3 regions of the Vibrio sp. AK197 genome follow, and region 2 is predicted to be linked to each of the others. Evidence: predicted binding sites of a transcription regulator. Region 2 holds the regulator's gene; each other region holds the start of a gene.
The links. The regulator MetJ, encoded in region 2, represses methionine synthesis genes. The targets are predictions, from matches to a motif close to TTAGACNTNTANANGTCTAA.
Positions count from the first base shown of each region.

Region 1: the regulator MetJ is predicted to act here: its motif matches at 3,338-3,357, upstream of metA (homoserine O-succinyltransferase MetA).
Region 3: the regulator MetJ is predicted to act here: its motif matches at 2,846-2,865, upstream of M1D72_RS12590 (MetQ/NlpA family ABC transporter substrate-binding protein).

Region 1 covers NZ_CP096430.1:1,498,207-1,504,034, forward strand. The annotation lists gene M1D72_RS14195 (M48 metallopeptidase family protein) at 1-331, shown strand, start outside; gene rlmF (23S rRNA (adenine(1618)-N(6))-methyltransferase RlmF) at 328-1,353, shown strand; gene pilW (type IV pilus biogenesis/stability protein PilW) at 1,497-2,216, opposite strand; gene metA (homoserine O-succinyltransferase MetA) at 2,377-3,318, opposite strand; gene M1D72_RS14215 (AAA family ATPase) at 3,445-3,840, shown strand; gene M1D72_RS14220 (DUF3859 domain-containing protein) at 3,816-4,238, shown strand; gene M1D72_RS14225 (EAL domain-containing protein) at 4,252-5,781, opposite strand.
Region 2 covers NZ_CP096430.1:2,950,364-2,956,191, forward strand. The annotation lists gene priA (primosomal protein N') at 1-2,057, opposite strand, end outside; gene rpmE (50S ribosomal protein L31) at 2,362-2,577, shown strand; gene M1D72_RS20820 (malic enzyme-like NAD(P)-binding protein) at 2,816-4,090, shown strand; gene metJ (met regulon transcriptional regulator MetJ) at 4,270-4,590, opposite strand; gene M1D72_RS20830 (O-succinylhomoserine (thiol)-lyase) at 4,841-5,828, shown strand, end outside.
Region 3 covers NZ_CP096430.1:1,143,890-1,149,717, forward strand. The annotation lists gene M1D72_RS12575 (methyl-accepting chemotaxis protein) at 1-266, opposite strand, end outside; gene M1D72_RS12580 (amidohydrolase) at 762-1,910, opposite strand; gene M1D72_RS12585 (DUF7282 domain-containing protein) at 2,050-2,478, opposite strand; gene M1D72_RS12590 (MetQ/NlpA family ABC transporter substrate-binding protein) at 2,889-3,695, shown strand; gene arfB (alternative ribosome rescue aminoacyl-tRNA hydrolase ArfB) at 3,764-4,177, opposite strand; gene dbpA (ATP-dependent RNA helicase DbpA) at 4,409-5,800, shown strand.

The DNA of each region.
Region 1 (5,828 bases), 1.5 Mb from region 2:
CATGAGAAAGAGCTCCCCGCTTAGTAAAGCGATTTATGATAGTAAAATTCACTTAATTCATAATGCTCTGGGACTACATACTTATGCGACGAAAGTACACGGCAATAAAATTAAAAGTAAGAATGAAATCCGTATTGCGAGTGTATTTAAAAAAGCACCTGAACCGTTATTGCGGATGCTGGTGGTCCATGAGTTAGCCCATATTAAAGAGAAACAGCACGATAAAGCCTTTTATCAACTGTGTTGCCATATGCTGCCTGACTATCATCAGCTTGAGCTTGATGCTCGGTTATTTTTGATTTGTCAGGAATTGAATGAGGAAAGATCATGACTCAACGTTCACCGCAAGCTACTTCTCAAAGCGCTTCCGCGCCGCTGAAATGGACGGTGATCAAGTCAAAGCCGGGCCTTCATGCACGTAATCTTCATCAAGGGCGCTATGACTTCTCCGTTTTGGTCAAAGAGCTTCCTGAACTTAAAGCTCACATCATCACCACACCGAAAGGGGAGTCAAGTATTGATTTTGCAAATTCCCAATCGGTAATTTTGCTGAATAAAGCACTACTCAAACATTATTATGGTGTTACAGAGTGGCAAATTCCTTCAGGTTTTTTGTGTCCGCCTATCCCTGGGCGCGCCGATTATATTCACCGACTGGCTGACGTTTTAACTTCGGAGTGTAAAGGGCTCAAGCACGGTTTAATTAACGCGTTGGATATTGGTGTTGGTGCTAATTGTATCTATCCCATCGTTGGTGTTCGTGCTTATGGTTGGCGCTATGTGGGCAGCGATATTGACCCTATATCGGTCGAAAACGCGCAGCGAATCGTTGAGCGAAACTCACGGCTTAAGGGACAGATTGAATGCAGGTTGCAAAGTGACCGCACTTCGATGTTTGCCAATGTTATTCGCCCTGGGGAGTTTTATGATGTTACGACCTGTAACCCTCCTTTTCACCGCTCAGAACAGGAAGCGGCACAAGGCAGTGAACGTAAACAACGTAATTTGGCGGCGAATAAAGTCAAACGGCGAGGAACATCTGCAACAGAGGCAAAAAATACGACTCTGAATTTCGGAGGCCAAAAAGCAGAGCTATGGTGTCCGGGCGGAGAAGCCACTTTTGTTAAGCAGATGGCGACAGAGAGCCGATTGTACGCTCAGCAAGTGGCATGGTTTTCAACACTTCTATCAAAAAAGGAGAACGTTCGCTGGTTGAAAAAACAGTTACAATCGGTAGGGGCTGTTGAAGCGAAAGTCGTTGAAATGCAACAGGGGCAAAAAGTCAGTCGCTTCGTGGCATGGACGTTTAAAACGCCTGAGCAGCGTCATCAATGGTTCAAGTATAAGTGCTAAACTTATTGATGATATTTAGTTCCATTGAGGAGGGCGTATGGAATTTGAAATCTATATGCCTTGTGAGCCCGATTGGATCTGCTCAAGCTTTCTATGGTTATTCGCCGGGTTATTCATACTAGGCTTATTTGCCTTCATACGAATTATATTTTTAGAGTATCGCTCGATTCAACGTCGACATCGTGTTCGTCGTCGGCGACAAACTCATTATTCAAAGCGGCGTTAACCAAGAGCATCATCGCTGTGTAGTATTTATCGGCGCCATGATACGTAAGATATGTTTTGAGTTGCTGCTCGGCCTGCGAAATGCGTTGATGTTGAATCAGTAAAGCAATCCAGTGTTGCCAAGCGCGAATTTGCCTTGGGTCATGTTTCACGCTTTGCGCGAAGTAGGTCATGGCATTTGTGTCGTGATGTGCTTTTAATGCACAAAGCCCCATATTTTCATAACTGGTCGCAACGGATACGTAGTCACGCTGCTTGATCGCTTTTAACAACCAGCGCTGTGCGTGTTGATAATCCTTTTTGTGACATAAAAACGTACCATAGTTATTCATCACATCACCGTTATTTGGGTGATCCTTGAGCGTCTGCAAATAAAGGCTTTCTGCACGTTCTAACTCATTGACTTGGGTATAATAATGAGCAAGAGCTAACTGAGTATGTAGGTAGCGAGGAGCATGATTTTGGGCGACAAGTAAATTTTGCCAAGCTTTGGTGTGATCGCCTTGTTTTAAATAGGCAAGTCCTAGTGCGATACGCGCGTTTGCTTTGTTTTCTCGCTCTGCGTTTTCAGCGCTCGACACATTTGCGCAGCCAGTATTCAGCAGCATAGTCATGATAAATAGCGCAATGTGGCGCATAGACACTCCTCATTTCAAACCGCTTTATCTTAACTGGTGCTTAGCTGCTCACGATCAGCCAATATGTATGGTTGCGAGTCAACGTGACGGTATACTCTGCAAAATAAAAGGCCGCAGTTTGCGACCTTTGGAGTGACAACACAGTTTTATCTCAAACTTCTTAATCGTCTTTTGTGAAATTCGATTCGCTGAAATGATCGAGATCGTATGGCGTTTGCTGATAAACGCAGTAGTTAAGCCAGTTGGCAAATAGCAAATGCCCATGGCTACGCCAAGTCGCACTTGGTGGGTTATCCGGGTTGTCATTTTGGTAGTAATTGACCGGAATGTTTGGCTCCATGCCCTCACCAAGATCGCGAACATATTCGTTATGCAGTGTATTGGCATCATATTCTGGATGGCCTGTCACAAACACATTACGTTTATCTTTGGTTGCGGCTAGGTATACGCCAGCGACATCTGAGGTAGCAAGAATATCTAAGTCCGTATTCTCCGCCAGAAACTCAGGTGAGAAATCCGCGTAGCGCGAGTGTGGGGCTAAAAAAGTGTCGTCAAAGCCGCGCAAAATAGGATGAAATTGATGCTGGATTTGATGATGATATACACCAGATAACTTTTCTTTTAGTGTGCGTTTGGGCAAGTTATACAGGAGCTTTAAGCCTGCTTGAGCAGCCCAACAAACATACAGCGTCGAGGTGACGTGGTCTTTCGCCCAATTCATAATGGTTTTGAGATGATCCCAATAGAGGACGTCTTCAAATTGAACTAAGCCAAGCGGTGCTCCCGTAATGATCAAGCCGTCGAAATTGCGATGCTCGATAGTTTGAAACTGGCGGTAGAAGGTGTTGAGGTGCTCTTCGGGCGTATTTTTGCTTGGACGATCATCGATACGTAACAACTCGATATCCAGTTGAAGTGGCGAGTTCGACAATAAGCGTAAAAACTGCGTTTCCGTCTCAATTTTCTTTGGCATTAGATTCAAGATCAAAATCTTCAAAGGACGGATGCCCTGAGTCAAAGCGCGAGACTCTGACATCACAAAGATATTTTCTTGGCGCAGCACATCGGTGGCTGGCAATTGATCAGGAATTTTAATCGGCACAACTTGCTCCCTAAGTAGTCTAGACGTCTATACCTCCAAACTTAGCGTAAAGTTCAAAGGATGTCGATAGCTTATCGCGGTCTTTTTACGTTATTATGCACGCCCTTAAAGCAATATAAGTGCGCTATGAGATTAACGCTAACATTGATTCGCGGCTTGCCGGGCTCGGGTAAAAGTACATTAGCTCGCTCTATGGGTATCCCACACTATGAAGCGGATATGTACTTTATTGATAACCAAGGGTGTTATCATTTTCGCCCAGATAAGCTTGAGCAAGCACATCATTGGTGCCGACAGCAAACTCAGCAAAGCCTGGCGCGTGGAGAAAGTGTCGTCGTCGCTAATACGTTTGTGCGTCGCTGGGAAATCGCACCCTATGCCAAACTCGCTAAGCGTTTCGGTGCACAATTAGATGTTATCGAATGCCATGAACAGTACCCCAATATTCATGGCGTTAGTGACAAAACCATTCAATCAATGAAAAAACGGTGGCAATCATGGCCAAACGCTCGCCAGTCATAGAAATGACGTCATATGGTATTTACACCCAATGGGACTCGAATTCAAAACATCTTCCGAAAATTCAAGATTTTACGACCGATGTGACGGCTGATATCGACATCGAGTTTGGTTTTGTGGTGAACATAAAAAAAGCCAAGGGTGTTGTGATTGAATACTGTATTGAACATCCCGGTATTTTGAGCAAGCGCGGGGAGTTACTGGAACCATTTACCGGTGAGATTCATGTTGGAAGTAACGATTGGGATTTCTATCTTGGTGATACCATCTGGGAACCGATTGAGGATAAACTTGGAAAGTGGCGCATGTCGTTGACCATGAACGGACGCGTGATTGCAGAAAAAGTCTTCCACGTTTGCGCGTGCGACGAAAGCCAATTTTGGAAACGCCGCGGGTTTTAGCCAACATGGCTGCCTAGGCGGGATTCGGCTCTACGCTTAACAAGTGTTTTAACGTTGAAATATCAATGGGATGGCTAAACAGATACCCTTGTAACAGTGGGACGTTTACCTGTTTCAAATACTCAGCTTGCAGGCTTTGTTCAACACCTTCAGCGATGATTTTTACTCCTAAACGGTGGCCCAAATCGACAATGGTATTGAGAACCGGCGTGTTGACGGTGTCTAGGCCAATGCTATCAATAAAGCATTTATCAATTTTCAAATAATCAAACTGGGTTTGTTGAATCACGGAGAGTGAGGTATGCCCAGTCCCAAAATCATCAATGGCTATTGCTACGCCATGATTTCGCAACACTTTAAGGGTTTCTCTGCCCGTATGGTCGAGTACTTGACGCTCTGTAATCTCAACCGTTAAGGTAAAGCCTAAGGCTTCAAAAGCGTTGGCGTACTCAACCAATTTATCGATGTTATTTGGGTGGTGAAGATATTGTGGCGCGACATTGACCCCAAGGTGCAACGCAGGCTGCGCACTCAATGCTGTGCGGTCAATTTGTTTTAAGTTGTGTAAACTCTCTTCAAGTACAAGATCGGTAATTTTATTTACTAAGTTTTGCTGCTCGGCCAAAGGGACAAAAATATCCGGACGGACCAAGTTCATATCCGGGTGCTTCCATCTCACTAAGGCTTCGATTCCTTCAATCTCATTGTTGTCACTGTTCACGATGGGTTGATACATGACAAACAACTCGCGGCGTTGAATACCTTTGCGTAAGTCATAAGCCAAACTGTGGCGTTGATGATAGCGATGGTTAGCGATGAGCAAAGCAAACGAAATCATCAGCGAAACGAGAATGCAAAAGAAGGCGGCGTATGAGGCGCGGCGAAATACATAGTTACTGTTGGCGTTGAGCAGCACCGAGTAGTTGTAGCGCTCAGAGTGTTCTAGTTGCGAAAATGTCGCCTCATGATATGGATTTTCCTTTGGAAAGGTTTTGTCACCCAGTTTAAAAGTGACGTAACTCACTTGATCGCTGGCGATTGGGCCTAGGCGGTCAATCAGATAGTTTTTGTCTACCAGGGCAAGTGCGCCAGTCCCTTTAGGGCTGTGGTCCATGACAACCAAGGTTCTTTGGTGTGGGTCGTCATTATTATCATAGAAAAATATGGATGACTGCGCTTGAGTTTGCTGGTCGAGAATAGGGCTGATATTGGAAATGACCATACCGCGTTTCGAGGAGCATACCGCCATATCATCGCTTAGTAAGATAAGTTCTCGTAGTGGGCTCGCATCTAACATGCTTTCTCGAATTGTCATGCAGTCGTCATTATTTTCAATCGCTTGCTGGTTTTCTTCATGCAATTGAGTAATAACGTCATCCATACGGTTTAGGTACGTCTGCGCTTTCGATTGAAGGTTATGAGTGACACTATCATAAGTTATGTATAGAGATGCAGGCATCACAATGACTAGAGGTATCAATAAAAAAGCCAAAAGTGACTTGGTACCCGTGCCAAGCGATGCAAACAGAGATTGAGAAACCATTGTTTTCGCTCGTTGCCTATGTATACAAAACGGAACACATATTTGTG
Region 2 (5,828 bases):
TTACCTGCCCGCTTCGCAATCGGTGATGGGGTTGGCCCCAGTACCATACAATATTCATCAAATAGAGGATTGGCCTCCAATGTTTGCCTGACTTGACGTAAAAAGTCTTCCACCATTGCTGAGTGATTGGCTTCTGCTTTGAATAAGGTCAGATAGGAAAATGGGGGCAATATGGCCAACTTGCGCTCAGCCAGCGCGCTCTGCGCAAAGTGGCGGTAATCTTTTTCAAGTAATGCTTGAAGTAGGCTGTGTTCAGGATGATGGGTTTGCAGGACCACTTCACCAGGTTTACTCGCTCGCCCTGCTCGTCCAGCCACTTGAATAAATAGCTGTGCTAAGCGCTCCGATGCGCGGAAGTCACTGCTATAAAGCGATCCATCAACGTCCAGCAGAGCCACCAGCGTAACATTAGGGAAATGATGCCCTTTCGCCAGCATTTGCGTACCGATGAGAATTTGGTACTCCCCTTTACGAATCGCTTCTAATGCCGACTCCAAGCTGCCTTTGCGCCGTGTGCTGTCTCGGTCAATTCGAATCGCCTTAAACTCAGGAAACAGCTCTGCCAGTTTGTTTTCCAATTGCTCAGTCCCTACGCCGACGGTGACAAGGTGTGTCGAGCCACATCCCTGACACTGATGGATGACGGGCTGCTGTGAACCACAATGATGGCAGCGTATTTCGCTGCTACTTTGATGATAGGTGTAATAAGCATCACAGCGCTTGCATTCGGCAATCCAGCCACATTCATGGCACATAAGAGCAGGAGAAAAACCACGGCGATTCAAAAACAACATCACTTGGTTGCCAGCCGCTAAATGGCGACGCATTTCAGCAATCAAAGGGGCAGACAGTCCACTATCTAAATATAACCCTTTAATATCCAATACTTTATTGGTTGTTGGCAGCGCATTCCCCGCACGCTTTGATAAAATTAAGTGGTGATACTTACCGCTTAGCGCGTTATGCAGTGTCTCTAATGCCGGGGTCGCCGAACCCAACACTATCGGAATGTTCTCTTGGTTTGCGCGCATCACCGCGACATCTCGCGCATGATAACGCAGGCTGTCTTGCTGCTTGTAGGAACCATCATGCTCTTCATCGACAATAATGATGCCCAAGTTGGCAAACGGGGTCATCAAAGCAGAGCGCGTTCCAATAATGATTCCAGCCGAGCGATCCTTTGCCGCAAGCCAAGCATTAAGACGCTCCGTATCATTCAGTCCCGAGTGAACCACTTCCACTGGAACATTAAAGCGTTTTTTAAACCGATTGATGGTTTGGGGAGTGAGGCCAATTTCCGGCACTAACACTAATGCCTGAGCTCCTCGTTCCAGCACGGGTTTAATCAGGTTTAAATACACTTCTGTTTTGCCAGAACCGGTCACCCCTTCTAGTAGGTAACAGCCGAACTCTTGGCGTGAATTCACTGCCGCAATGGCAACTGCTTGCTCTTGGTTAAGCTTGGGTTTATCAACCTCGGCCTCAATCGCTTGTGGCCAAGCGGTGCGGTGAGGCGTTTTATCAACGCTGACAATCCACCCTTTTTCTCTCAGGTTTTTCAGCACCGAACTCGACACATCCGCATCGATAAACGCTTGCTGAGAAAGCGATCCCGATGACAACATGTTCATCACTTTCGCCTGCTGTACTGCTCGCCCTAGCCCTTGCATTAATTGATTCTTACCCGCTTCGGTAAGCTGCCACTCCACGACTTTTGCCCACTCGGCTGGCTTACCTTTACGCAAAGCACTCGGCATCGCATTACTGAGCGTTTCGCCAAGAGGATATTGATAATACTGACTGCACCACATTAATAGCTTATAGAGCGGCGCAGCCCATAGCGGCTGATGATCCAGAACTTGGTACAATGCTTTAAGCTGCTCACGAGCAAAACTCGACTGATCCGTTAACTCAATAACAATACCAACCAAGGTTTGACGACCAAAAGGGACAGACACACGCCCTCCAACCACCGGGTAAGCACCATTTGGTATCAAATAATCAAACAGTTTATCTAGAGGAACAGGAAGCGCGACACGCGCAATCGCAGGCTGCATAAATAAGCGGGTAACTCTCAGTTTGCTAAGACGAAACCCAGTTTAATCGATCACTTCATGAGTTGATAGTTTCGTGGTGATTGCGGTGACTGTCGATGAACAACAATAACATGGTGAAAAAAGTAGCAATCAATTGAGGCAAAACTATTGATTCACGCTCAGGGAAACATTACTATACTGCGCCTTGACCATATGGCTTGCTTCGACGAGTTCGATTCAGCGGTATGTCATTTCTATATTATTAACTACGTGTGGTGTCCGGCTTTGAATCGGATGGCGACACGGCCTAAATTGAGGTTCTCCCATGAAAACTGGTATCCACCCAGAATACAAAGCCGTTAAAGCAAACTGTTCTTGCGGTAACACTTTTGAGTTCAACTCAACTCTTGGTAAAGAAGAAATCCACCTAGACGTGTGTGACAAATGTCACCCATTCTACACTGGTAAACAACGTATCGTTGATACCGGTGGTCGTGTTGATCGCTTCAACAAGCGTTTCGGCAACCTATCAAGCAAATAATCCATTTCGATTATTGATTGATACAAAAAGGGCGCTACGGCGTCCTTTTTTGATCCTGTTGATTTAACCTTTCCGCTACAACCTCTCTAACCTCAAATAATACCGATACAAAACGTTATCTGGTCTTATCTCTTCGATATTTAGTCATTTTGACTGATCTAAGTCAGCCTAGTGTCTAGGCAGCCTCGGTACCATAGATTAAAATTATCTTTCCCCCATCAAATGAGCACCTAAACATATGTCTGATGACAACCAAACGCTCTCTGCGGAAGAGCAATTTCGCCAACAAGCCCTGGATTACCATGCCAAACCAACCGCTGGTAAAATTTCAGTTGAGTTAACCAAACCTGCTGACTCAGCCCTTGATCTTGCTCTCGCATATAGCCCAGGCGTTGCCGAACCGGTTCGTGAAATCGCACAAAATCCAGACACGGTGTATCGCTATACAGCAAAGGGCAACATGGTAGCGGTGATTTCAAACGGTACCGCTATTTTAGGTCTAGGGAATTTAGGACCGCTGGCATCAAAACCAGTGATGGAAGGGAAAGCGCTGTTATTCAAGCGATTCGCAGGGTTGGATTCCATTGATATTGAAGTAAAACATCGCACCATTGACGAATTCGTTGATACCGTTGCAAATATTGCGGACACCTTTGGCGGCATTAACCTTGAAGATATCAAGGCCCCTGACTGCTTTGAAATCGAAAAACGCCTCATTGAACGTTGTGATGTGCCCGTTTTTCACGATGATCAACATGGTACCGCCATCGTCACCGCCGCAGGTATGCTTAATGCGATTGAGCTACAGGGTAAGAAACTTGAAGAGTCAACCATCGTGTGTCTAGGCGCTGGCGCGGCCGCAGTCGCCTGTATGGAACTGCTAATTAAATGCGGCGCAATGCGTGAAAAAATCTACATGCTTGACCGCAAAGGCGTCATCCATACTCGCCGTGATGATCTTAACGAATACAAGCAGTTGTTTGCCAACAACACCGATAAACGTACCTTAGAAGATGTGATTGAAGGCGCCGATCTTTTCCTTGGTGTTTCTGGTCCAAACCTTCTTTCTGCTGACGCGCTAAAATTGATGGCAGATAAGCCAGTGGTCTTTGCGTGTTCTAACCCTGATCCTGAAATCAAACCATCGATTGCTCACGAAGTGCGTAATGATTTGATTATGGGAACCGGACGCAGTGACTACCCAAACCAGGTCAATAACGTTCTGTGTTTCCCATTTATTTTCCGTGGCGCACTGGATGTGCGTGCTAGCGAAATTAATGATCAAATGAAATTGGCGGCGGTTGAAGCCATACGCCAACTCGCCAAAGAAGACGTTCCTGCCGAGGTACTTAACGCCGCAGGTGTGGAATCACTGCAGTTTGGTCCTGAATACATTATTCCCAAACCAATGGATAAGCGATTGCTCCCTCGAGTGGCCCGTGCCGTTGCTGAAGCGGCGGTTGAATCGGGTGTGGCGCGTATCGATATGCCAGAAAACTATATGCAAGACTAAGCATCATGAGAGGCCTGAATCGAGTGCAAAGCGGTGAAAACCCAAAGCGCGCATTGAGGCTCTTTAGATGTGGTTCTTGATAGAAAAAAGGTTGGCAAATGCCAACCTTTTTTTGTGTAAACACAGCGCTATCAATTTGGAAAAGTGGAATCTAAGTAGCACTATTTCTTACAGCAGACTTACTCATCATTGTAAGATTCAAACTCAATACCCATTTCTGTCATCAGTCTTTTCACTTCAGCAGGAATATCGTCTGGGCGATCTTTGCGCAAATCTTCATCCGTTGGCAGGGGTTGCCCGGTATACGCATGCAGAAACGCCTCACACAACAGCTCACTATTGGTGGCATGACGCAGGTTGTTGATTTGACGACGAGTACGCTCATCAGTCAAAACTTTCAATACTTTCAATGGAATAGATACGGTAATTTTTTTTACTTGCTCACTCTTTTTGCCATGTTCAGCATATGGGCTTATGTATTCCCCATTCCAGTCTGCCATTGCGCACCTTCGTAAAAGTTTAGGAATTAGTTTTAGACCCACAATTTTAGCGGCTTTTAAGTCTATAAGCAAAGACATATAGACGTCTAGAAGTGTTGACGTCTCATTTTTAGCAAAGTAAAGTGGCGGGGTATGGAATGGAAATGAATGGATCGATGTTTTTTGAGCAGTTTGTTCACTCTATAACCGATTCACTCCCCATATATAGCGCATTCCAATTAACAAGTCATTCTCTTCGCAAGGAAATCTTATGAGTACTCACAAACCTGCCACAATAGCGGTAAGAACTGGGATTGAATCTGACACACAACATCACGCGGTTGTGCCACCGATTTATCTATCAACCAACTATGGTTTCCCTGCGTTTGGTGATGTGCCTAAGTATGACTATACGCGCTCAGGAAACCCAAACCGCGGGCTATTAGAACAAGCGCTTTACGAATTGGAATCCGGTCAGGGAGCCGTTGTCACCAACTGTGGCACCTCTGCTCTGAACTTATGGGTATCAGCCTTTATTGGCCCTGATGACCTGATTATTGCTCCCCATGACTGTTATGGCGGCACTTACCGCTTGTTTAATACCCGCTCACAAAAAGGTGATTTCAAGGTCGAATTTGTTGACCAATCCGACCAAGCCGCCTTTGATGCGGCGATTGCGAAAAAACCAAAACTGATTTTGCTAGAAACCCCGTCTAACCCTTTGGTACGCGTGGTCGATATCGAAAAAACGTGCCAAAAAGCCAAACAAGTCGGCGCTCTGGTTGCTGTCGACAACACCTTTTTGACACCGGTGTACCAAAAGCCTTTAGAACTCGGTGCGGACTTTGTTATTCACTCCACCACTAAATTTATTAATGGTCACTCTGATGTGATTGGTGGGGTAGTCATTGCTAAACAGCAAGAGCACGCTGAGCAACTCGCTTGGTGGGGTAATTGCATTGGCGCAACCGGCACGCCATTTGATAGCTACCTAACACTGCGCGGAATTCGTACCTTGGGCGCAAGAATGCGTGTGCATGAAGAGAGCTCATTGAGCATTCTTGATTACCTCAAAACCCAACCTTTGGTTGGCGCTATTTTTCATCCAAGCTTGCCTGAACATCCAGGCCATGAGATCGCTAAAAAACAGCAATCAGGATTTGGCTCGATGCTCAGCTTTGAGTTTGCTGGCAGTTATGAGCAGCTCCAAACCTTTGTAACCGGCTTAAAACTGTTTTCACTTGCCGAGTCCCTTGGTG
Region 3 (5,828 bases), 1.3 Mb from region 2:
GCAATTTTTTGTTTTAACTGGTCAACGTTCAAATTCCCGTCTTTATCGATATCAACTGCGTTTGCCGCCATTTTTAACAAATCAAAATTACGCAGCATTCTTTGTTCTGCACTGGCGGCGATCAAAGAGGCTTGGAGCGATAATTTGTCGGTATAGTTGTTGGTAGAAGATGCATTGAAAGAGTTATAGCCAATAGCCACGATGATAACGATGACGAGGGAACATAGGGCTCCTATCGACAAGATGATTTTGTTCTTCGCACTCATAAATCAACCTTAGAATCTAGTGAGAGTGTTTTGTTATTTGAGAGATTAAGGGAAGGTCAACGGTGTGCTCTGTGAAAGAGAACGTGAAGGCCGCAAACAGACATTAATCCTCATCATTTATGCTGACTTGTCTTCTCACTATAAAGTATGAGATTTGGTGCTGCTTTAGGCATTTGCACAAACGAAAGGGGGGATTGGCATGAGAAATTTGGACAAATGGATAAAAATATTTTTCTATCGATATAAGTTATAGTTATATCATTACGGTTGCATATCTTATCCTTATGATTTGTAAAGGTTTTATCTCTATTTTGAGACAAATTGACTGGGTTAAGCCTACGCAAAGTATTAGTCGGCGAAATAGACGATGATGCACATATGACGGTCAAAATGTGTGAGTTGTGTGATGTTGGTTCAAGGGTTTTAGGGTGAAACCGCGCTCAATAGGGTGTTGACTCTATCTTTAGCCTACGAAGCGCGGTCAAAGCGTGTCGATCAATGATGATGTAGTGAATCGATAATGCTTAAAAATAGACGACTGGCGGTATCGATTAGCGCATCAGGGAAGTCGTAATCTGGATTATGTAACTGCGGGTGATCCTCTCCGCTACCGATACAAAATAGAGCGCCCGGCCAGCGTTTGAGAAATTCTGCAAAGTCTTCGGACCAGCGCATGGGCTCTTTGAGTTCGCTGACAGTCAGGCCCAGTTCATTCGCCTGTTGCTTTACGATGTGGTAGTGCTCAGTGTCATTGACCGCGGCGATAAAAGGCTCATGCCAATTTAATTTAACTTGCAGGTGGCTCGACCTTTGAATTTGTTCAATCTTATCTTGGATGGCCAATTTCATATTGGTAAAGGTAGGATTATGGTCACTGCGCAGGGTTGCCAGTATTTTCGCGTCACCAGGTGCGACGCCAAACACATGTTCGCCGAGTTGAACATGTGCAACGGTCACTAAGCTAAATGCATCGGGATAACGCGCTGGTAAGGTGCGAAGAAATTGCACCAATTCGATCATCACGTCTGTGGGGTTAATCCCATTCTCTGGGTTGGCGGCATGTGACGTTTTACCGATCAGTTCTATTTGTACCCCCGTCGACGCACAAGCAAAGGTCTGCGGTTTGATAATAACGTGATGAAGTGGGTAGCCGGGCAAATTGTGATAGGCAAAGGTATGATCGATGGTTACATTTTTTAATGCGGGGTGTTCGAGCATCGCGATGGCACCCGTACCGACTTCTTCCGCTGGTTGAAACAGCAAAATGACGCGCCCATTGCGTGGCGGTGTAGTCGTCAACGCTTCTGCAACTTTGAGTAGTGAGGTGCTGTGGCCATCGTGCCCGCACGCGTGCATGACACCAGGGTGGCGAGAAATATGATGGTGTATGGCTTTTTCTTCAATTGGCAGCGCATCGAAGTCAGCACGGAATAATGTCGTTGGCCCCGATTTTTGCCCTTCGATAATACATATTACGCCATGGCCGCCAACGCCGGTTATTGGAGATAAACCAAATGCGTTGAGCTGAGTCGCTATTAGTGTGGCAGTGTTGAATTCATTCTCGGAAAGTTCGGGATATTGGTGAAGGTGGCGTCGAAAGGCAATCGCATCAAAAGTCGTTGGTTTACTGGTCGTTGCGGTCATAAGTCATCCTTAACTTAACATCGGCACGTAGGTTGTTAAGTCCAACTTACTACGTTACTTCGCATGTTGCCAAGAGGTGAACGCCATTTGAAACCGAAGAAGGCGCCACTTTGGGCGCCTTTCGATTAAGGTTTTAGTGTTATTTCGCGGTAATGACCGACATAACCAGCTTTCCACCTTCGCGAACTGGACCATCTTCTTTGGCGCCAAGCGTGTATTCAAATACGCCGGTCTTCATTCCTCCGGCTTCGCCGTGAAGCATTAACATCAACATCTCACCGGATTTAACCGGCTCGGTAAGAATGGCGGTGACATCACTGTTATTGCCTTTTTTAACAGGAGAGTAGCCAACCACAGGCCCGGGTTTCATATTACTGTCAGTACGGTGAACTACCATCCAACCGTTGTCCGCGGCCATAATCATTTTCGCGCTTACGGTACCGCCAGAAACGTCTTGATCCATGCCTTTAACACTGAGATGGTGCCCGGCCCAAGCGAGCGATGACGTGGCACTAAGTAGGGCGGTAAGACTCGCGATTTTGAGGGTACGTGTAAGAGTATTTTTCATAATCATTTCCTGCTGCAGAGTAATCCTAATTGTTGTTTTCGTTAGCGTTACAACTGACCAACTTATTAATAATACGCAGTGTGAGAAAATTGGTTCATTCGATTTAATGAAGAAACAAGCTAAAAAATAAACTTTTTTATCTTAGGGCAATTTTTGTTATGCAATTCATAGACTAAGAAAAATCTACTAATTATTCGCTAAATAAAAATATTTTTAATTTAATTAGAGCTTGTCAAAGCAATAAAATTCGACTGTCGCACCATTAGTGTTCAATGCGAAAGAGGGTCACCTATTTCGCGTTAAAGTGGGTTATAACCGATAACAAAATTGAAGTTGCATCTATGTCAGTGACGGTTACTATGTATTTTTAGATGTCTATACGTCTAATTTTAAGTGGTTATGGAGGATGTATGAAGCAAGCAAAAGCAGCGTTAAAGGTAGTGATCGCATTGGCGGTTGCAATGGGTTTGACCGCATGTGGTGAAAAACAAGATGACGCAACGATTAAAGTTGGCGCAACGGTAGGGCCACACGCACAAGTGGTCGAAGCTGCCGCTAAAGAGGCGCAAAAACAAGGATTGAATGTTGAAGTGGTTGAGTTTTCTGATTTCATTACGCCAAATGCAGCGCTCGCTGATGGCAGTATTGATATGAACAGCTATCAACATTTGCCATTCTTGCAAAACTACAATAGCAATAACGGGTCGAACTTGGTCTCGATGGGGCAATCGATTCTGATGCGAATGGGGATTTATTCCAACAAACACCAAGCGTTAGATGCACTTCCTGATGAAGCACGTATTGCTATTCCTAATGATCCAACCAATGGTGGTCGCGGCCTATTGCTACTGCAAGAGGCAAATCTTATTAAACTGCGTGATGATGTGGGCTTTAAGGCGACACTGAATGATGTGGTGGAAAATCCGAAAAACCTAGAAATCATTGAGATCGATGCTGCGCAACTACCCCGCACACTGGATGATGTGGATGCTGCGGCAATTACGATGAACTACGTCATGTCTGCTGGGCTTGATCCGAAAAAGCAAGGCATTTATTTAGAGCCAAAAGACGCACCACTCGCGGTCATGGTGATCGCTGCTCGTGAGGAAGATAAAGACAAAGACGCCTACAAAAAGTTTGTTGAAATCTATCAATCGCAAGCGGTACGTCAATATATTGATGACACCTTTAAAGGGACGATTGAAGCGGCATTCTAAGACGAATTCACGTACAAAAAAAGCGCTTTGGACTGTGTGCCAAGGCGCTTTTTCGTTTATGGCAAGCTTTAGTAATCCACTTTTCCTCGCAGAGATTTGGTGGTTCCAGTACGCTTTTTACGCTCGACTCGCTTGATTTGCGAATTACGGCTTGGCTTAGTGGGCTTGCGTCTTTTAACTTCAACCATGGCACTTAAAATAAGCTCTTTGAGGCGGTTGAGGGCATCTTCTCGGTTTTGTTCTTGAGTTCGGAACGATTGCGCTTTAATCACAACCACTCCGTCTTTGGTAATACGGTTGTCTTGCAGCGCCAGTAAACGCTGTTTATAAACATCAGGCAGCGTGGAACGTCGAATGTCAAAGCGCAGGTGAATCGCCGTCGCGACCTTATTCACATTTTGCCCACCACTTCCCATCGAGCGAATGGCTGAAAGTTCGATCTCCCAGTCTGCGAGCTGAACATTATTGGATATTACTAGCATCTCTTTCTCTTCACTGCATTATTTAATGGTGGTTGGTTTTCTACTCGGTTGAAAGTCGCTATGTTTTCAGTGTGTTGGACGTTTGTCAATTTAACCCGGTTTTTAAGTGGCATGGGACGTTCAGGCGTGACTTGTTCACCATTCTGTTTTAGTCCTTTTTATCCGCTGACATATTGTTACAATAGCGCTCCTTTATCGATTGCTGGTCACATTTTGACCTATGGAACTGTTTTGAACACAAATAACGCGGAATTTTCTTCTTTGTCGTTAAAACCTGAATTATTGACGACCTTAACGGATTTGGGGTTTACCTCTATGACGCCGATCCAAGAGGCAAGTTTACCGGCTATTTTGCAAGGTAAAGATGTTTTAGCACAGGCGAAAACCGGGTCAGGTAAAACTGCGGCGTTTGGTTTGGGATTGTTGCATCACCTTAATGTGAAACGCTTTCGTGTCCAATCAATGGTTCTGTGTCCAACACGGGAACTGGCGGATCAGGTAGCAAAAGAACTGCGCCGATTTGCGCGTGGGATTCATAATATAAAAATTCTTACTTTGTGTGGTGGGACACCCGTTGGGCCTCAAATTGGTTCTTTGGAGCACGGCGCGCATATTATCGTTGGGACACCGGGGCGCGTGCTCGATCACTTACAAAAAGGCCGTTTAAACCTCGATAATTTAAACCAACTTGTGCTTGATGAAGCGGATCGTATGTTGGAAATGGGCTTCAGTCGTGACCTTGAGCAAATCAGTCAATTTATGCCTGTTGAGCGTCAAAGCCTACTGTTTAGCGCGACTTTCCCGGAACCCATTGCCGAGCTTGCGCGCGCAATGATGAAAGAGCCAGTTAACGTCCAGCTTAAAGATAAGCACGATAATCTCAGTATTACCCAGCGCTTCTATGCGGTTACCGACGCAGACAGTCGTCGCCAAGCAACGCGATTGCTATTGCTAAAGCATCGCCCGCAAAGTGCGGTCATCTTTTGTAACACCAAGCGTGAAGCACAAGATGTTGCTGATGAGTTAGAACACCAGGGCTTTAGCGTCAAAGCGCTGCACGGTGATTTGGACCAGCGTCAGCGTGACCAAGCCTTGGTACAGTTTGCATTAAAAAGTATTTCTATCCTAGTGGCGACGGACGTGGCTGCGCGAGGTTTGGATATTGATGCGTTGGATCTTGTGATTAACTACGATATGGCGCATGAACCTGAAGTGCATGTTCATCGTGTTGGGCGTACGGGACGCGCTGGTTCACAAGGCATTGCCGCCAGTCTGGTTGGGCACAATGATGGCATGCGTTTGGCTCTACTTGAAGATCGTTTCGGTCCACAATCGATGAGTACATTGCCGAATGAAGGCAGTGTCGATACAGCGCCGTTGGTTGCTGAGATGGCGTGTATTCGTATCGAAGGGGGTAAGAAACACAAGCTGCGGCCTGGTGATATTTTGGGAGCATTGACTGCAGGTAAAGTAATTGCGGGCAGTGACGTCGGCAAAATTCAAATTCAAGATATCTGGTCTTATGTTGCGGTGCAGCGACGCGTTGTGAAACAGGCGGCGCGTATTCTTAGCGAAGGTAAGCTTAAAGGGAAATCGTTTCGAGCATGGGCGATGAAAAACTAAGTGGTATGATGGTCATCACACTTATTGT